4 regions of the Rhizobium leguminosarum genome follow, and region 1 is predicted to be linked to each of the others. Evidence: predicted binding sites of a transcription regulator. Region 1 holds the regulator's gene; each other region holds the start of a gene.
What was found. Region 1 encodes LexA, which represses DNA repair genes until DNA is damaged. Its sites were predicted from a motif close to TGTTCNNNNTGTGTTCNG; they were not measured.
Positions count from the first base shown of each region.

Region 2: the regulator LexA is predicted to act here: its motif matches at 3,605-3,622, upstream of BA011_RS21455 (YifB family Mg chelatase-like AAA ATPase).
Region 3: the regulator LexA is predicted to act here: its motif matches at 1,469-1,486, upstream of BA011_RS45150 (ImuA family protein).
Region 4: the regulator LexA is predicted to act here: its motif matches at 1,514-1,531, upstream of dinB (DNA polymerase IV).

Region 1 covers NZ_CP016286.1:1,243,853-1,248,871, forward strand. The annotation lists gene gltA (citrate synthase) at 1-284, opposite strand, end outside; gene BA011_RS06370 (ComEC/Rec2 family competence protein) at 575-3,007, shown strand; gene lexA (transcriptional repressor LexA) at 2,988-3,707, opposite strand; gene BA011_RS06380 (VOC family protein) at 3,903-4,799, shown strand; gene kdsA (3-deoxy-8-phosphooctulonate synthase) at 4,796-5,019, shown strand, end outside.
Region 2 covers NZ_CP016286.1:4,406,391-4,411,409, forward strand. The annotation lists gene dnaN (DNA polymerase III subunit beta) at 1-350, opposite strand, end outside; gene BA011_RS44385 (hypothetical protein) at 444-614, shown strand; gene rsmI (16S rRNA (cytidine(1402)-2'-O)-methyltransferase) at 611-1,528, shown strand; gene BA011_RS21440 (YraN family protein) at 1,518-1,886, shown strand; gene BA011_RS21445 (cupin domain-containing protein) at 2,000-2,503, shown strand; gene gshB (glutathione synthase) at 2,589-3,536, shown strand; gene BA011_RS21455 (YifB family Mg chelatase-like AAA ATPase) at 3,712-5,019, shown strand, end outside.
Region 3 covers NZ_CP016286.1:3,986,217-3,991,235, forward strand. The annotation lists gene BA011_RS19450 (Y-family DNA polymerase) at 1-464, opposite strand, end outside; gene BA011_RS45150 (ImuA family protein) at 505-1,449, opposite strand; gene BA011_RS19460 (metallopeptidase family protein) at 1,611-2,048, shown strand; gene BA011_RS19465 (DUF1737 domain-containing protein) at 2,153-2,359, opposite strand; gene BA011_RS19470 (HpcH/HpaI aldolase/citrate lyase family protein) at 2,359-3,279, opposite strand; gene BA011_RS19475 (hypothetical protein) at 3,418-3,651, shown strand; gene BA011_RS19480 (VOC family protein) at 3,782-4,204, shown strand; gene leuD (3-isopropylmalate dehydratase small subunit) at 4,339-4,947, shown strand; gene BA011_RS19490 (pyridoxal-phosphate dependent enzyme) at 5,009-5,019, opposite strand, start outside.
Region 4 covers NZ_CP016286.1:186,017-191,035, forward strand. The annotation lists gene BA011_RS00885 (helix-turn-helix domain-containing protein) at 1-373, shown strand, start outside; gene BA011_RS00890 (hypothetical protein) at 658-1,002, shown strand; gene BA011_RS00895 (hypothetical protein) at 1,091-1,399, opposite strand; gene dinB (DNA polymerase IV) at 1,578-2,666, shown strand; gene BA011_RS00905 (hypothetical protein) at 2,707-3,162, shown strand; gene BA011_RS00910 (sialidase family protein) at 3,179-4,291, shown strand; gene BA011_RS00915 (nutrient deprivation-induced protein) at 4,542-5,019, shown strand, end outside.

The sequences.
Region 1 (5,019 bases):
AGTTCGCCGTAGAGCAGGAGGTAGCAGACTTCGAGGAAGTCGCCGTGCTCGGCGAGCTGCTCGATCGGATAGCCGCGATGCAGCAGGACGCCTTCGTCGCCGTCGATGTACGTGATTTTCGATTCACAGGATGCGGTCGAGGTAAAGCCCGGATCGTAGGTGAAGGAAGCGGTGTTCTTATACAGGGCACCGATATCGATGACGCTCGGGCCGATCGTGCCGCTTTTGACAGCAAGGTCGACAGACTTGTCACCGATTTTTATTGTAGCGCTTTGATCCGTCATGCTGATCCTCCGAAATGGCGGTGGCGCCATAAAAGCGCCATAGGGGTTAAGCGTCCTCACCGATAGCTATATGATCGCGAGGCTAATGCCAAGTTACCGTGACGGCATTTTGTGCATTGCGGTATCATCTTTTAGGCACTGCAGCGATGAGCCGCATGCATATCGGAAGCCGATGATTCGACTGGTCTTTTGACGCTCGCGATTTTCCCTCATATTTCAATCGATTATGCTTGCCGGATTTGATTGGAGGTTGCATTCTGGCCGCCTTCGCAGCCGGGCTTGGGCGGTTCATGCAGGAGTTGACGACAGTCGAATTGCGGCCGGAAGCAGGCGAAGGCGCTGCCGACACTTCCAATTTTTCACCACCTGTCGTGGTAACGCGACCGACACGGACGCAGTCGGCGACACCATTGCGCCACCGGCTGCCGGCCGCAGCTTCGCAATTGCTGCGTGCCGGCATGCGCATGCTGGGCGAGGAGGCGGACCACGGCCGCCTGCTGCTGTTCTCGCCGGTCTTCCTCGGCGCCGGGTCCGCCGTCTGGTTTCTCGCGGCATCGGATTTTCCTCTCGTTGCATCGCTGCTCTGCCTGTTGGCGCTGACCGTGGCGGTTCTCATCGCCAGCCGCAGCCGGGCGGCGGTGCGGGCAACGCTGCTGGCGCTTGCGCTCATGGCCTGCGGCATGGTGACGGCGCAGTTCGAGAGCCGGCGGGCTTCGACCATGATCCTCGATTCCGCCGTGACGACGACGGTGACCGGCCGCGTCGAGCGGCGCGAAGGCGACGGTCGCGGGCGGTGGCGCTACATTCTTGCCGTCACCGGCACCGAGACGCCAGAGGTGAAGCGGCCGCCGGAACGTATCACCGTGATCGCCCGCGGCGCCGACGCGGCCTTCGAGATCGGCGATATCATAACCGGCAGGGCGCGGCTGACGCCGCCCGCAGGCCCAGCGCTTCCCGAGCTCAACGACTTCTCCTTCAGTGCCTATTTCGACGGCATCGGCGCGAATGGCTTCTTCTACGGTAAACCGACGAAAGTCGATGCGCAGGCAGGTCCCCAGGCTGCAAGATCGACAGCGGAAGCGCTGCTCGAAGGGCTCTACCGGCTGCGCAGCGGGATTGGCGACCGCATAAGGTCGATCCTGCCCGGCGACACCGGTGCTTTTGCCGCTGCTCTGGTGACGGATGAGCGGCGCGCCATTTCGGATGCGACGACGGAGGCGCTGCGCCAATCCGGTCTGGCTCATATCATCGCCATCTCCGGTCTCAACATGGCGCTGTCGGCCGGCATCTTCTTCGTCGGCTTCCGGATGCTGCTCAGCCTCTTTCCCGGCATCGCTGAGGCCTACCCGACGAAGAAGATCGCTGCCGCCGGCGCGCTCATCGCCGTCACCGCCTATTTCCTGATCTCCGGCTTTGCGGTCTCTGCCGAACGCGCCTTCATCATGATGGCCATCATGTTGATTGCGGTCTTCTTCGACCGGCCGTCGATCAGCCTGCGCAATGTCGCGCTCTCCGCTCTCGTCATCATTGCCATTTCGCCGTCCGAGGTCTTGGGACCGAGCTTCCAAATGTCCTTTGCCGCGACATTGGCGCTGGTCTCGGGCTATCAGCTGTGGAAGGACCGGCGCGTCCGCGAAAACGCCTTTCTGAAGCTGCCGATCATCCGGCCGGTCGTTACAGTTGCCGGTTTCTTCGGCGGCGTCTTCCTGACCTCGCTGATCGGCGGTTTTTCAACCGCGCTGTTTTCGATCGAGCATTTTCATCGCCTGACCGCCTACGGCCTGCCGGCAAACCTCGCGACGATGCCGATCATCTCCTTCATCATCATGCCGGCAGGTCTGCTGGCGATGCTGCTCATGCCTTTCGGTCTGGATGTTTGGGCCTGGAAGGTCGTCGGATTCGGCCTTGATTTGGTGATCGCGGTCGCAAAGACGGTGTCCGGCTGGGGTGGCAATATCGACGTCGGCCGCTTGCCCGCCTGGTATTTCGCCGTCGCCGTGGCAGGCTTTCTGCTGCTGACGCTGCTCCGCACCCGGTTGCGCCATGTCGGCACATCGATCATCGCGGTCGCAACACTCATCCTGCTGCTTCTGCCGGTTCCCCGGCCGCCGGATCTGGTGATTTCGGAGGATGGCAGTCTCGTCGCGGTCGTCGAGGCGGCGGCAATGGCGTCCAACCGTGAAAGACCGTCGGACTTCATCTTCGACCAGTGGCAGAGAGCGCTGGTCCTGCCGAGGCATGATCCGCCGAAGATGCTGGATGGTCCTGCTATCCCGCCTGAGGGAGAAGACCGCCGCGTCAGGCTTTCCCGCGATCAGCAGAACGAAGCAAGGACCGCGATGCGGACGGCCGCAGCGGGCGGTGACGCAAACCGCTTTTCCTGCGTCAAGAAGGCCTGGTGCATATCAAGGCTCGGCAATGGTCAGGTGGTAACCGTCATCGACAACGCTGCCTATCTCGGCCCGGCATGCGACGCTGCCGATATCGTCGTGACGTCGGTCCGCCTTCGCTTCAACAATTGCCGCTCAGGTGCGACGCTCTTCACCGGTGAGACGCTGCGCAGGACCGGTTCCATCGAGTTGCGCTTCACGGACACCGGCCTGGAGGTCGCAACCGCATTCGATGCATTGTCGCGGCCATGGATGCGCCATCGTGCCTATGACTGGCGCAGCAACAGTTTTACCGAATCCGGCCTGGCCAATGTCAGTGATAGCGGCGAATGAGACCGACGAGTTTACCCTGAACCTTGACACGGTCCGGCCCGAAAATCCGGGTCTCGTAAGCCGGGTTGGCCGCTTCCAGCGCGATCGAGGCGCCCTTGCGGCGGAAGCGCTTGAGTGTCGCTTCTTCGTCGTCGACGAGAGCAACGACGATGTCGCCCGGACTTGCGGTACTGCCGTTGCGGATGATCACGGTGTCGCCGTCGAAGATGCCGGCGTCGATCATCGAATCGCCCTTGACCTCGAGCGCATAATGTTCACCGGAGCCGAGCATGTCGGCCGGAACGACGATGTCGTGGGTATTGTTCTGGATCGCCGAGATCGGCACACCGGCAGCGATTCGGCCCATGACCGGCACGGAGACCGAGTTGCCGTTGTCGGCGACGGGTTTTGCGGGAGCAGGAGTGGCGACCGGCTGCGGCTTGCCGAGGCTGCCCTCGATGACGCTCGGCGAAAAGCCGCGCCGGGGCTGAATGCTCGGGCTGTAGGCCTCCGGAAGCTTGATGACCTCGAGCGCGCGGGCGCGATTCGGTAGGCGGCGAATGAAGCCTCGCTCCTCAAGCGCTGTAATCAAGCGATGAATCCCGGACTTGGAGGCGAGGTCCAGGGCATCCTTCATTTCGTCGAAAGATGGCGGAACGCCGGATTCCTTCATGCGCTCATGAATGAAAAGGAGAAGCTCCTGTTGTTTGCGCGTGAGCATCGACGTTGTGACCTCGTGATTGAAACAAATCCAGAACAGACACTATATGTTCCATATGTGTTCCGCAAGTAGCTAAATTTCCGTAAAACTTGGTGCCAACTCGTTGAGATTTTTATTTTCATTCGCCGGATTGGGACACAAGTCTTGTATTGAGGGTGGCGCTGCACATCTCTTGATCTTTCCAGGAGGGAGATCATGAACGCGCATTCCGCCAAACCGCACCCGCTGGATCATGTCGTGCTGCCGGTCGTCAACATCGATCTGGCGCGCGAGAGGCTCGGCAAGCTCGGCTTCACCGTTGCCGCCGATGCGCGCCATCCCTTCGGAACGGAGAATGCCTGCGTCTTTTTTGCCGACAAGACCTATCTGGAGCCGCTCGGGATTGCGAGCGTCAAGGAGAGCGAGGCGTCGGCGCGCCAAGGCAATGTCTTCACGGCCCGCAACCAGGCCTTCCGTTTCCGCTGCGGCGCGGAGGGGCTTTCGGGGCTGGCTTTCGGCAGCAAGGATGCCGGCATCGATCATCAGGATTTCGTCGGCAACGGATCGAGCGCCGGCGAGATGCTGCAGTTCACCCGGCCGATGACGATGCCGGACGGTTCTGAGACGATTGCCGGCTTCAAGCTGGCTTTTGCCGGCGACCTGCGCGCGCCTGATCTCCTGCTTTTCACCGTCGAGCGCGTCAATCCGCTGCCGGCCGACCGCGCCGCGCTGGAGGCGCATGTCAATGGCGTCACCGGCATAGTCGAGATCGCGCTTTGCACGCCGGAGCCGGCCGCCTTCGCTGCCTTCGTCAGCCTTGCGGTGGCGCAATCGGCAGTCGAGAAAACCGGTTTCGGCGTCGATATCGCGGCGTCGAATGCGAAAATCAGCCTGATGACGCCGGAAGGGCTGGAGGCCTATTTCGACATCGCCGGCTCATGCGCAGATCGCGGCCTGCGCGGCCGGGCAATCCTCTTTGCTGTCGCCGATCTTGCCGTGACAGAAGCGCATTTGGCTGCTAACGGGGTGACATACACGCGCAAGAACAATCGCATTCTGGTGAAGCCCGCGCCCGGGCAGGGCACGCTCTTCGCCTTCGAGGAAACACGATGAGCACTGATACGAATTCCGAAGTCAGGATCGGCGAAGGCCAAGGCCAGGTCACCTTTTCCAATACCGGCCGTCTGTCGCTGATTGCCGGTCCCTGCCAGATGGAGAGCCGCGGCCACGCCTTCATGGTGGCCGGGACGCTGAAGGAGCTTTGCGCAAAGCTCGGCATCGGCCTCGTCTACAAGAGCTCCTTCGACAAGGCGAACCGAACCTCGCTGTCGGC
Region 2 (5,019 bases), 1.9 Mb from region 1:
AAGTCCGATTCCGGCAGGCACTGCAGCGAGAATTTCGAGCGACCGGATTGCACGGTCATCGAGCCGCCATCGGTGCTGGTGGCAAGCAGCACTTCCGAGCCGTCGGAAAGCTTGCGCACGATATCGTAGAGAAGATGGGCAGGAACGGTGGTGGCGCCGGGCTGCTCGACGTTAGCAGGGGTCGCCTCGGTGATTTCGAGGTCGAGGTCGGTCGCCTTCATGTCGAGCTTCTGGCCGTCGGCTTTGAGCAATACGTTGGACAGGATCGGGATCGTGTTGCGACGTTCGACCACGCGGTGGACGTGGTTCAGCGATTTCAACAGGTTTGACCGCTCAATAGTAATACGCATGGGATGCTACCGCTTTCGACCGTGACTGTCCGGGCGCGTCGAGCACCCGAAGAATGCTGTCCCGGCTTGAGGCCGGGGGAGTGGACGGGCAAAATGGCAGACTTCAGCATTGCTTTGCAAGAGGCATGGACGCCGGCACCCCTGCATTTGCGGTTTTCCAGAGCGATGCTCACAGAAATCCGAACCCTTGCCGAAGCGGTGCGGCTCGCCCATAAAGGCTTCGATGCCGGCGACGAGCCGGCCGGACGAAAGCAAATGGCATGAATGAGGAAACGACAGCGGACGCCGCCAGCCGGCGAAGCTTCCGCCTGCACAATATGGCGGTGCCGGCGCGGCCGCTGGAGCCGGCGCTCTATCTCGTCGCCACCCCGATCGGCAATCTCGGCGATATCACCCTGCGGGCGCTGGAAACGCTGGCCGGCGCCGATGTGCTCGCCTGCGAAGATACGCGCGTCACCCGCGTGCTGCTTGACCGCTACTGCATCCAGAACCGCCCCTTCGCCTATCACGAGCACAATGCCGACGAGGCCGGCCCAAGGCTGCTGCAGGCGCTCGAAGCCGGCCGCTCGGTGGCGCTGGTTTCCGATGCCGGCACGCCGCTGGTTTCCGATCCCGGCTATCGGCTGGCGCAACAGGCGATAGCGGCAGGTTACCGTGTCATTCCCATTCCCGGCGCCTCCGCGCCGCTCGCAGCCCTTGTCGGCTCCGGCCTGCCGAACGATGCGTTTCTCTTCGCCGGTTTCCTTCCGGCCAAGGACAAGGCCCGTCGCGACCGTCTCGGTGAACTTGCCGTAGCCCCGGCGACGCTGATCTTCTTTGAATCGCCGCATCGCATCGGCGCAACGCTTCTGGCCGCCGCCGATGTGCTGGGCGGCGCTCGGCCCGCCTCCGTCTGCCGCGAGCTGACCAAGACCTATGAGGAGTTCCGCCGCGGCTCGCTGGCCGAGCTTGCCGCCCATTATCAGCAGGTGGAAAACGTCAAGGGCGAGATCGTCCTCGTGATCGGTCCGCCGGAGCCGGTCGAGACCGATGAGGCCGATGTCGAAGCCATGCTGGCCGACCTCTCGAAGTCGATGCCGACGGCAGGTGCTGCGACCGAGGCGGCCCGCCTCACCGGCCTGCCGCGCAAGGTGCTCTATCAGCGGCTGCTGGAGCTCAAGAACGCCGATGGGCGATAGCGATCTCACCGCGATCAGAAGGAAGGCGCTGCGCCGAGGCCGCATGTCGGAATATGTCGCGGCCGCCTTCCTGATGCTGAAGGGCTACCGCATCCTGGCGCTGCGCCACCGCACCCGGCTCGGCGAGATCGATATCATCGCCCGCAAGGGCGATCTCGCCGTCTTCGTCGAGGTCAAGGCCCGCCATGGCGCGGCCGCCGCGGTCGACGCCGTCTCTATCGCCGCGCAGAAGCGCATACGGGCGGCAAGCGATCTCTGGCTTGCCCGCCAGAGGGATCAGGCCCGCCTTTCCCAGCGTTATGATATCGTCGCGATCATGCCCGGCCGGCTGCCGCGGCATTTTATTGATGCCTTCTGACCTCCTTTCGCCCCATCGGATTTCCGGATCGTTAAACTTTTAGTCCCCGCTTGAACCAGGTCCTTACGACTCTCTGCTATCGACTCGGTAGGGTAGCAATTGGGGGTTGTTTCATGGCCTGGAAGCTGATGCTTGCAAGTGCGGTCGCCATGGCCGCGCGCTCGGTGCCGTATGCGGTGGTGAAGCCGGCCGGAAAATCCTTCGTCGCGCATGCGAGCGATCTGCTGCCGCTGAAATCCACGCCGATCAATCCGGACTGGATCGTCAGCGGCAATCCGCAGGCCCGCACAGCCGAACATTCGCGCGGCCATGACGAGGCCTCGCTGACGGCGATCTGGGATTGCACGGCGGGCGAATTCCGCTGGTATTTCGGCTGGGACGAGACGGTGATGATCCTCGAAGGCGAGGTCCATATCACCGCCGAGGACGGCACCGAACGAACGCTCTGCGCCGGCGACGTCGCCTTTTTCGCCGGTGGAACCTGGGCAAGCTGGCGGGTCGACACTTACGTCCGCAAGGTCGCCTTCCTGCGCAAGCCCTTTCCGAAGCCCTTGGCGATCGCCTACCGCCTCCGCAACATGCTGCGCAACAACGGCAACCAGGGCATCGCTGCCTGAAAACTGCGACCGGAAGCCCTTGATTGCCCGTTGCGTTTGATATCTGGCCGACCTACATCTGTCCGGCATTCAGCGAGGGATGGAAATGGCCAAGATCACCAATGTAGCGGTCCAGATGGACCATGTCGCAGGCATCAATATCGCAGGTGATTCTACCTTCGCCATGAGCCTGGAAGCGCAGGCGCGCGGCTACAAGCTCTTCCATTATACCCCCGACCGCCTGAGCTTTCGTGACGGCAAGCTCTATGCCAGCGTCGAGCCGATGGTGCTGCGCGACGTCAAGGGCGATCACTTTGAGCTTGGCGCGCCCGAGCGCGTCGATCTCGCGACCATGGATGTCGTCCTGCTGCGCCAGGACCCGCCTTTCGACATGGCCTATATCACCTCGACGCATCTGCTCGAGCGCATCCACCCGAAGACGCTCGTCGTCAACGATCCGGCCTGGGTGCGCAACTCGCCGGAGAAGATCTTCGTCACCGAATTCTCCGACCTGATGCCGAAGACGCTGATCACCAAGGATGCCGCCGAGATCCGCCGCTTCCGCGACGAGATGGGCGATATCATCCTGAAGCCGCTCTACGGCAATGGCGGCGCCGGCGTCTTCCATTCGACCCGCGACGACCGCAACCTCTCATCGCTGCTGGAAATGTTCGGCCAGCTTTTCCGCGAGCCCTTCATCGCCCAGCAATATCTGCCCGACGTGCGCAAGGGCGACAAACGTATCATTCTCGTTGACGGCGAATTCGCCGGCGCCATCAACCGCGTGCCGGCCGAACACGACAGCCGCTCCAACATGCATGTCGGCGGCCGCGCCGAGGCGACCGAACTGACGCCGCGCGAACAGGAAATCTGCGCCCGCATCGGTCCCGCACTGAGGGAACGCGGCTTCCTGCTCGTCGGCATCGATGTGATCGGCGATTATATGACCGAGATCAACGTCACCTCGCCCACCGGCATCCGCGAGGTCAAAAAATTCGGCGGCGCCGATATCGCGAGCCTGCTTTGGGACGCGATCGAGCGCAAGCGCGGCTGAGCCTGCCACCCATGACCGTTTTGGTCCCGCGACCGAGCACAACCAAGGTCACAGCGGATGTCTGACTATGTTCTTTGATTGTTCTTGTTTTATTCGGGCTTCCATGCCAGATTGCAACCGCTGGCCCTGAACGGCCGGGGGCGGTATAAGAGTTTGCGGGACAAGGGATGGGCATATGGTCGCGCGTGTCAGTACGGTTGCATTTCAGGGCATCGAAGGTGTGCCGGTCGAGGTCCAGGTCATGGTCGCGCCCGGCAAGGTCGGCATGCAGATCGTCGGCCTGCCCGACAAGGCGGTGGCCGAAAGCCGCGAGCGCGTGCAGGCAGCCCTCCACGCCTCCGGCCTGGCGCTGCCGGCAAAGCGCGTGACGGTCAATCTGGCGCCTGCTGACCTGCCGAAAGAGGGCTCGCATTTCGATCTGCCGATCGCCCTTGCCCTGATGGCTGCCCTCGGCGCCATTCCCGCCGATGCGCTGTCGGACTTTGTCGTCGTTGGCGAGCTCAACCTCGACGGAACGATCGCCGCCATATCAGGCGCGCTGCCGGCTGCGATCGGCGCCAATGCGCTCGGCAAGGGGCTGATCTGCCCGGCCGAAAGCGGCGCCGAAGCCGCCTGGGCAGGCGCCGAGGTCGATATCCTCGCACCCCGCAGCCTGATTGCCCTTGCCAATCATTTCCGCGGCACGCAGGTCCTGTCCCGGCCGGAAGCGTCGATCCGCGCCAATGCCGCAAACCTGCCGGACCTTGCCGAGATCAAGGGCCAGGAAAGCGCCAAGCGCGCGCTCGAAGTGGCGGCCGCCGGCGGCCATAATCTGCTGATGGTCGGTCCTCCCGGCTCCGGCAAGTCGATGCTGGCGGCAAGGCTGCCGTCGATCCTGCCGCCGCTTTCGGCCGCCGAACTGCTGGAGGTGTCGATGGTTCATTCGATCGCCGGCCAGCTCTCCGGCGGCAAGCTTTCCGATCGCCGGCCCTTCCGCACCCCGCATCATTCCGCCACCATGGCAGCCCTCGTCGGCGGCGGCCTGCGCGCCCGTCCGGGCGAAGCCTCGCTTGCCCATCACGGCGTGCTCTTTCTCGACGAATTTCCCGAATTCACGCCGCAGGCGCTCGATGCGCTGCGCCAGCCGCTCGAAGGCGGCGAATGTGTCATCGCCCGCGCCAATCACCGCGTCTCCTATCCGGCCAAATTCCAGCTGATCGCGGCGATGAACCCTTGCCGCTGCGGCATGGCCGGCGAGCCGGGCCATACTTGCGCCCGCGGCCCGCGCTGCATGAGTGATTACCAGGCCCGCATCTCCGGCCCGCTGATGGATCGCATCGATATCCGCATCGACGTTCCGGCCGTCTCCGCCGCCGATCTCATCCGGCCGATGGCCGCTGAAACCAGCGCCGACGTCGCCCGCCGTGTCGCCCGCGCCCGCGAGATCCAGCAGGAGCGCTTCGAAAGCACAGGCGCAAAGGGCATCGGCACCAATGCCCGCTGC
Region 3 (5,019 bases), 2.3 Mb from region 1:
TTCAGACCGAGCTTCTTCAGGGCATCGACGGTTTGTCCTTCCAGCCGCAAGGCTGCGACCGGCAAGGACATCAGCACATGTTCCGTCTCTTCGTCCTCGATCACGCCGCCTTGCCCGAAGCGGGACGCGGCCCAGGAAAGGCCGGGCGACGATGAGACCGCGCCGCGGGCATCGAACCCCATATGGAAAAGCCGCGACAGCACATCCCTAAGAAGCGCCTTTTCACCGCCGAAGAGATGGGCGCAGCCGCTAATGTCGAGAAACAGCCCGTCCTTGCCGTCGAACGCCACCAGCGGCGTATAACGGTCGCACCAGTCGGCAATTGCCTCCAGCAACCGGCGGTCGGCTGCCGGATCCTCTTCCGCGACCTCGAGCAGCGGGTACATGGCGCGCGCTTCGGCAACGCCCAGCTCCTTCTTCAACCCCAGCCTCTCGGCCAACTCGTCCAGTGCCGTCAGCCGCATGGCATTGTTGAGCTTGCCGGAACAGACGATAGGCGGCGTCTCAGGACGCCCTTTCGAACGCCAGGAGAGCCCCCATCGCCTGCGGGCGATGCGGTCCGTTGGCAGATGCGGGAAGCTGAGCGCCAGAATGCGCTGACTGTTCGCCTGGAGGACGAACGAGGTTTGGTTCGGCGACAGGGAAAAATTCGCGTTCATGGGGATTCCACTCCAGAAGAAAGGACAGAGCGGCCGGATTGCGGCTCTTCTCCAGCGTCAGACGAAAAATCGGATTGCCGATGCTGCCGGAAAGTTTCGATCCATCCGGCAACGGCCGCAGAGCGGACGGGGCCGGTTCGACATGCAGACGCAAGGACGCACTGCTTGCCTCCTCCGCCCCGGCCTGACGGACAAGAAAGAGCGGACGGCGGGCAGCATGCGCCCTGAGACTAAGCCTGCGGCTTTCGGTCAGGCCGAAATGGGCGGGATTGCCCCGTACTTCGAAGATGACGGCCGAGAAGGCAGCGCTTTCCACCGCGGCCTCCGCCAGCCAGAGCGCCTCGTCCAGCTTGCGCGGCGCGGCATGGAGAAACCGCTCCGGGCTTAGGCCGAAATCCCGAAGCCCGGGGGCATAGGGACGACCGGCCTCCAGCGTGCCGACGGCATCGCCGATCCAGAGCAACGGCAGAAGGCGGCCGGCATCCGCTTCCTGTTTTTGCAGCCGCGCGGCAACAGCCATCGCCAGCCCGCTTGCAGCACCGGCATCGCGAGACAGAGCGGAACGGAATTCGGTGATCGCATCGAGCGGCAGGCCGCCTTCCAGCGCCCCGTCGAGAACCTCCACCCCAAACGGCAGGGGCGGCAGCGTGCGCTCCTGGCGGGCCTTATGTCCTTCCGCCAAGGCTTCCCGTTCCGCTGCGGCAAGCGCCGGCGCGGGCCTTCCCTCCAGCCTGGCGATGGTTTCGCGGAGCGCAAAAAGCCGCTCGCGCGCCAGGGCGTGCTGCGCCATGGCGTTCTCCAATCCGTCTTGTTCCTGTTATGTTCTTATAGATTCCAGAGAGCTAATGAAGAGTCAACGGCCATTTTCTATGAAAATATTCCTGCCTTTGATTCCGCACTCGAAAATCGGCGATAAAGGTTCTATATGGGCCCCCAAAGGAAGGAATATTCATGGCCCGCATAGACCAGAGCGATGATTGGCGGGACCGCCATGCGCCGACGATCAGCGCCTTCGAGTCGCTGGCCATGGAGGCCTACAGCCATCTGCCGGATGAATTCCGCCAGCTGACGACCAACCTCACGATCGAGATCGAGGATTTCCCCGATGACGACGTTTTCGAGGACATGGCGCTGGAAACCCCTTTCGATCTGCTCGGCCTTTTCGAGGGCAGGGGCATTTCCGAACGTTTCACGGTGGAAACCGGCGAGATGCCGAACCGCATCCGCCTCTACCGCCGTCCCATTCTCGACTACTGGGCTGAGAACGACGAGACGCTCGGCGATATCATCACCCACGTCCTGATCCACGAGATCGGCCACCATTTCGGGCTGAGCGACGATGACATGGAGCGGATCGAGGCAAGCGCCGAGGAAGCCGCCGAGCGATAGAGCGCCGCGCGTCCAAGGACGCGCTAAGGACGTTCTATCACTTTCAATCACGCATAATCCTTTCCGAAAATCGATTACGATTTTCGGGGTTATGCGCTGAAACCTCACTGCTCGGAGAGTTTCATCTCGGGATCGTAGTCCTTGCCTTCGACATGCTTGACGACGGCCTGGCCGCACTGCATCGCACCGGTTGCGGCATTGAAGGCATAGGTCGGCGAGCCCTCCAGCGACCAGCCCTTGTTGAGGGCGGCGGTGACCTTATGGCAGAAGGAAGCATCGTCGGGACCGGTCAGGAAGCGGTAGAGTTTCATCACATCGTCTTTCGTGCTGCAGCCTGGCGGGCTGCTATCAGGCGCGCTTTATGGACCAGACTTTCCGCCTGGACAAGATGCAGCCGCTCGACCATCCGCCCGCCTGCATTGATGACGTTCAGCCCATCGGAGGCGGGGTCGGCAAAGGCTGATATGATCGCCTCCGCTTCCGCAATCGCTGCCGGATCCGGGCCGAAATGCCGGTTGGCGGGCTCGATCTGCGCCGGATGGATCAGCATCTTGCCGGCAAAGCCCATGGCCCGGCCCTGCAGACATTCGACATCGAAACCCTGTTCGTCCCTGAAATCGTTGAAGACGCTGTCGATCGCATCGAGCCCATAGGCGCTGACCGCAAGGACGACCTGCATCAGCCACGGCACGAGATAGGCCCGCCCCGGCTGCGGCAGCACGCCGGTTTCCTTGCGCAGGTCGTTCAGCCCGACGACGAGACAATCGAGCCGTGAGCCCGGCGTGCGCCCAGCTTCGGCAATGGCCGCCGTGTTCAGGATGCCGCGCGGTGTCTCGATCATTGCCCAGATGCGCAGATCTTCCGGTGCATCGGCCTCGGAGAGAAGGTCACTGAGCGCCATGATATCCTGCGGTTCGTCGACCTTCGGCAGCAGCACGGCATCGGGACCAAGCGCCGTCACCAGCTCCATGTCCGCCAGACCGAAATCGGTGGACAGACTGTTGATGCGGATGATCCGCTCCTTGCCTTGAAGCGGCCGAGCCGAAAAGAAATTCCTCAGATTTTCCCGCGCTTCCGCCTTCTTTTCCGGCGCCACGGAATCCTCAAGATCGAAGATCACCGCATCGCAATCGACCGCATGGGTTTTTTCGAGGGCGCGGGGATTGATGGCAGGCACGCTCAGCACCGAACGGCGCAGGCGGATGGAGCGGGTCGTAGGGTTTCGGCTCATGGCGAATTAGTGCCAAGCTTTGAAAGCCGAAGCAAGCAGCCCGCCCCCAGACATCTAGCAGAACAACAAAAAGCCATGCTTGCCTTGCAGAGAGGAAGGAGAAGGACCACATTCCTTTCCGAAGAAAGGTCTCTAATCATGCAGAACATTCGCTCCATCTTCCTCATGCTTGCCGGCGCCACCGTTTTCGTGGCCATGCTGCTTCTCACCTTTTCGGTGACGCTTGCCGTCGGCGGCATCCTGACCGTGCTCATGGTCGGACGCGCGCTTTCGATGAAGATGAAGCCCGCTCCGGTCCGCGCCAAGGCAAACAACGGCCAGCGCGAGATGCGGGTGTGGAACGACGGTCGCGGCACGATCATCGATCTCTGATCACCTTTTCGCTGAAAATTTTAGTTCGCTGAAAAATTTCGGCCGACACTGTCGGATCACGCTTCCATGCTACGTCCTTTGAAGCAGCCAGGCATTCAGCCGGCGTTCAAAAAACGAATGGAGGACAAGCATGGATGCGACGACAGAGAGCAACCCGACCAAGATGCCACCGGTCAAGAACGGCCTGCTGCCCTATCTGACGGTCGGCGGCGCGGTGAAAGCTGCGGAGTTCTACAAAAAGGCTTTCGGCGCCGAAGAGGCATATCTCGTGCCGGTCGACGAGAGCGGCAGAACGATGCATGTGCATCTCTACATCAACGGCAGTTCCCTGATGCTGTCGGACGCCTATCCCGAATACGGCCATCCCTTCAAAGGCCATGAAGGCTTTGCAATCCAGCTGGTGATCGATGATATCGATTTCTGGTGGGATCGCGCGGTTGCCGCCGGCGCCGAAGTCGTCATGCCGGTCGAACTGATGTTCTGGGGCGACCGCTATGGCCAGCTTCGTGATCCGTTCGGCGTCCTTTGGGGGTTGAACGCACCGTCCAAATAAGGGACAGGCGCAATTGGGCGGACCGCGCGAAACGTCGCGTGGCCGCCGTCTGTGAAAGATTCTCCTTCATTTCGGCGAAAAACTGGACTAGATGCAAATTCAGGAAGTAGATTTGCTGAAATGGAGCATGGGTCATGGATAAATTCGTGAAGCTCACGGGCGTTGCAGCGCCCTTGCCGGTCGTCAACGTCGACACCGACATGATCATTCCGAAGGATTATCTGAAGACGATCAAGCGCACCGGCCTCGGCACCGGCCTCTTCGCGGAGGCTCGTTATAACGAAGACGGCTCAGAAAACCCGGATTTCGTGCTGAACAAGCCGGCCTATCGCGATGCCAAGATCCTGGTTGCCGGCGACAATTTCGGCTGCGGCTCCTCGCGCGAGCACGCGCCCTGGGCGCTTCTGGATTTCGGCATCCGCTGCGTTATTTCGACCAGCTTCGCCGATATTTTCTACAACAACTGTTTCAAGAACGGCATCCTGCCGATCAAGGTCAGCCAGGAAGATCTCGACAAGCTGATGGACGACGCCTCGCGCGGCTCCAACGCCATCCTGAGCGTCGACCTCGAAAACCTCGAGATCACCGGCCCCGATGGTGGTTTGATCAAGTTCGATCTCGACGAGTTCAAGCGTCACTGCCTGCTGAACGGCCTCGACGATATCGGCCTGACCTTGGAAAAGGGCAAGGCGATCGACAGCTTCGAAAAGAAGAACGCCGCTTCGCACCCTTGGGCAGCCTGAGCCCTTCCAATCGGTTACCGCATCAAGCCGGGCTTACGCCCGGCTTTTTCTTTAGTGTGGGTCAAAGAAATT
Region 4 (5,019 bases), 1.1 Mb from region 1:
CCAGAATTACAACGCCGAGCGTCCACACGAGGCGCTCGCTATGGACGTGCCTGCTGATCATTACCGACCGTCACTGCGGCGCCTGCCCGACCGCCTGCCTGAACCGGACTATCCGGCCGAGGCGGCGGTGCGCCGGGTGCGCTCCAATGGCGAGATCAAATGGAACGGCGACCTCGTCTATGTCGCAGCAGCGCTGGCCGGCGAGGTCGTGGCGATCGAGGAGAATGAAGCGGGCATCTGGACGCTACGCTTCCATGCCCATCCGCTCGGCATCATCGACAGGAAGACCAAGCGGCTTGTCCGCCCCAGCGCCCTGCAACCCCGACCAGCCGGCGCAGGGGCGGACACTGGTTTACAAGGGGGAGAACTGTAACCCATCTATCCGGTTCAATCTGTTACCCATCTATCGGCTGGACAGGCTCAAGGGCTTCCCCAAACAACGACCCCTTGCATCAGTATACCGATAGAGAGGGACGAGGTGTTCGCCTCCTGCTGATCTCCCCCTTGTGGGGGAGATGCCCGGCAGGGCAGAGGGGGTATCCAAGCACCGCCGTGGCTATTCCGGCAATCTACACCCATGCCGCCCATGCTTCAGCAAGGTTGACCGATCTTCGCCCTGCTGCGTTGTCGAGCTTCGAAACATCCAGAGGGATTCCAATGACGTTTGGTAGCGATGCGGTGAAGGCGGACTGGAGATGGGCGCTGATCTTGCTCCACGTCTTGCTATGGGCAGCACTCGCTTTGCAGGCCTACCGGACGGCTGGCGCCTATAAGTTTGCCAGCTGCTGGCAGATCATTCCAATCTATTTCCCGCCGCTGAACATGCTGCTCTGGGCAATCGCGATCTCTAGCTTCCTCGTGGTGCTGGCGGCGATTTTTCGTCCGTCGATATGTCGACATGCGAGCTTCTGGGCAGCCTGCCATGGAACGATCCTGACGGCGGGATTGCTGGTGTGCAATTATTCAGCCTATGCGGCCGCCGGTCAGGTTAGCTGCCTGTAGGACGGCCTAACTCCTTCCGAGTTGCTCCGTCCGCTGGTCCTCTTGAAATTGCACTTGGGCGCAGATTTCGAGAGGCTATAGGCCATGCTCAGCGGCTCGATACACGCACTGCGCCGGCAGCTCGGAGACTGCGCTGGACGGCGGCGACCTGGCTGGATGCGATATCCACCGAGACCTCGATCTCGCCTTCGAGTGGCGCATCGCGACGGGCGCCATCGTCATGAGAGACATCCCCGCCTGATGGCGCCGAACCCGCACTGTTCCGGTCGCTTGCCGACTGGATAAAGATGTCGGGCCTCGAAACCCCATGCTGCTGAACCAGATGTTCGACCGCGAGATCAGCGGCTTCGCGTGTTTCGAACGTGGCTCGGATGGTGATCGTGCTGTCGTCCGCCATTGGCTGCCTCCTGATATTGATGTCCACAGGATGAGAACGCCTTGGGCGGCTGGTAGTTCGACGGCAGGTCCAGGCCCACATTGGAATTGTTGATATCGCGTCCCAAGACTGCTATGTTCTGTTTTTGTTTCGGCGCGCAATTTCAGATGCCGATCCCATCGCGATCGCTGAAACCGCCATGAACGAGATAAGCTCACCCCCCGTCCGGAAGATCGTCCATGTCGACATGGATGCTTTTTATGCGTCGGTCGAGCAGCGCGATAATTCGGATTTGCGCGGCAAACCGATTGCCGTCGGCGGCTCGGCCGCCCGTGGTGTGGTGGCGGCGGCGAGCTATGAGGCCCGTAAATTCGGTGTTCACTCGGCAATGCCGTCGGTAACTGCCAAGCGCAAATGTCCTGACCTGATCTTCGTGCCGCCGCGCTTCGCCGTCTATAAGGCGGTGTCGCAGCAGATCCGTGAGATCTTTGCCGAATACACTCCGCTGATCGAGCCGCTGTCGCTCGACGAGGCCTATCTCGATGTGACGCAAAATCTGAAAGGCATGACGATCGCCACCGAGGTCGCTCTGGAGATCCGCGCCAAGATCAAGCAAGTCACCGGCCTCAACGCGTCGGCCGGGATTTCCTACAACAAGTTCCTTGCCAAGATGGCGAGCGACCTCAACAAGCCGAACGGCCAGGCTGTCATCACGCCGAAGAACGGGCCGGCCTTCGTCGAGCAGCTTCCAGTCCGGAAATTCCATGGTGTCGGACCGGCGACCACTGAGAAGATGCATCAACTCGGGATCGACACCGGCGCCGATCTCAAGGAGAAGACACTCGAGTTCCTCGTCGAGCATTTCGGCAAGTCGGCCCCCTATTTTTACGGCATCGCCCGCGGCATCGACGAGCGCCAGGTCAAGCCCGACCGGGTGCGCAAATCCGTCGGTGCGGAAGATACCTTCTCACAGGACCTCCACGCCTTTGAACCTGCTCGCGAAGGGCTCCAGCCGCTGATCGAAAAGGTGTGGGGTTACTGCGAGGCCAACGGGATCGCCGCCAAGACAGTGACGCTCAAGGTGAAATATGCCGACTTCAGCCAGATCACGCGCAGCAAGACGGTTCTGGCACCCCTGCCGGCAATCGCCGACCTCGAGGATCTGGTCAACCTGCTGCTCGCGCCGATCTTTCCGCCGCGAAAGGGCATACGGCTGCTCGGCGTCGCCCTCTCTTCGCTGGAAGGGCGACTACCGGCCGCGGAACCGCAGATGCGGTTGGCTTTTTAGACCGCCAGCATCGGCTGCCGCAGGGGCCCGGTGCGCATCCTTGAACGACGGCGACGACCATCCGTCGCCGCATTGGTTTTCATCCAACCGGATATCCGCGATTTCGGCGACCAGTGTTCCCATCGCAACCGATTTCGAGCTGGGCCGGAACCTCGTCGGCCCCCCGAAGTTTTCGGGACGAGGAGAATTCCACATGCATTTGATACAGTTGTTTATTCCGGCAGCGCCGCAAGCGGCGATCGACATCGAAGACATTATCGCGATGATTCAGCGCGAGATGACGGAGCGCCATGGCGGGGCGACTTCATACCTCAATTCACCGGCAAAGGGGTTTTGGTCGAGTGGCGAGGGCACTGAAGAAGATACGGTCATCGTGATCGAAGTGATGGTGAACAGTCTCGATCGGGCCTGGTGGCGCCAATACCGGCGCAAACTCGAACAGCTGCTCGGGCAGGAAGAATTGCTTGTGCGGGCACTTCCTGTCGAAACGCTCTGACCGTCTGGAAGCCTCCATGGACACGCAGTTCCGCAATCTTGAAATCTACCGCAGACGCGGCGAATTCGCGGGCTGGCCGGCAAATTATGGTCTCTGGTCGTGGGGTGACGAAATGGCCGTCGTCTTCGCGCGCGGCAAACTCGGAACGAAAGGGGAGTTGCACGAATTGGACCGTGATTACCCATTCCTACCCTGGCAGGCACGCAGCCTGGACGGCGGGCTGACATGGATGGGCGAGCCGTTCTGCGGCCGCGTGCCGGGCGGGCGCTCGCTTTCGGCCGACGAGCATTTGAACGCCGACCTCAAGGTCCGCCCCCGTCTGTCGGTCCGCGAAGACCTTTGCTCGATTGACGATCCCATAGACTTCCTCGATCTCGAGACGATCGTCATGTGCGCCAGAACCGATGTGCAGGGCGATGCTGTCAGCTGGTTCTATGTCAGCCGGGACCGGTGCCTGACATGGCAGGGTCCGTTTCGTTTCGCCGGTTTGCATCTTCCGATCTCGGCGCGCACCGATATCGTTCCTCTCGGCAGGGACGATGCGCTCTTCATGCTCGGCACGTCCAAAGAGGACGGCGCGGAAGGAAGAGTGTTCTGCGCGCGCACCGTGGATGGCGGGCGCAGCTTCGTCCTGCAAGGCTTTGTCGGTCCGGAACCTGGGGGCTATTCGATCATGCCGGCATCGACGGCACTTTCCGGTGGCGCCATCCTGACGCTGACGCGCTGCATGGGCAGAGGCGGTGGCAAGGGGTGGATAGAGGCCTTCACCTCCCATGACCAAGGGAGGACCTGGACGCCGGAAGGCTGCATCGTCGACAACACGGGCAGTAATGGCAACCCGCCGGCGCTCGGGCGGATCGAAGGCATGCTGCTGCTCGTCTACGGCCACCGTGATCCGCCTTTTGGGATCAGGATGCGCATGAGTTTCGATGACGGCCGGACATGGGGCGCCGAAAAGATCATCCGGAGCGACGGTGGCACGGCTGATCTCGGTTATCCGAGACTCGTAAAACGCGGCGATGGATCCCTGCTCGCCGTCTACTACTTCAACGATGGCGACCGGGAGGAGCGTTACATAGCGGCGTCTATTGTGATGCCTGCCAACGATCAGAAACGCGAAGGAGCCTAGAGCCTTTCCGGGTTAGATTGAAGCATTCTGTTGGCTCAAACGGAGTCGGATGGTCGACCGGCCGGCGCGCATCGTAGCCCGGCTCTACGGCCAAGCCGGCCGGTCGATCAGCCGGCCCGTTTCAGCCAACCTTCCCGCAGATTTGCCTGGCAAATCGCAAGACTTGGAATCGCCGGACGCACCGGGAACAAAGCGGGCCATTCATGGTTTGGGGCTTAGGCAGTTGCAGGCACGAATTGGGAGGTTCGAAATGCAAAACGATTTCACAGATCCGGCAGGGGGGAGCGCGTCCGCGCTGACCCCGTCCTCATCCTCAGCTTCCGGTTCTTCGCCGGGAACGCGCACGTCCATTTCCGATCTGGAAGCGAAGGTGAGCGAGGATGTTTCCGCCGTCAAGGAAACGATCAGGGACGGTGCCGACACCGCCGTCGAAAAAGCCAAGGAAGTCATTTCCGAACGCACCAACTTTGCCGCTCGCCAGGTCGGCGGTGTTGCGATGGCGCTCGAGAAGGCCGGCGCCGAAATGGAAAGCTCCGGTCAGGCAGAAGTCGGACGATACGCCAAGCAAATCGGGCGGAGCGTGCAGACTGTTGCTCGGCGGATGGAAGGCAAGAACATCGGCGAACTCGCCAACATGACCGAAGAGTTCGGGCGCAAACAACCGCTCGCCTTTCTCGGCATCGCCGCACTTGCGGGCCTGGCCGCAAGCCGCTTCCTCACAGCGTCGG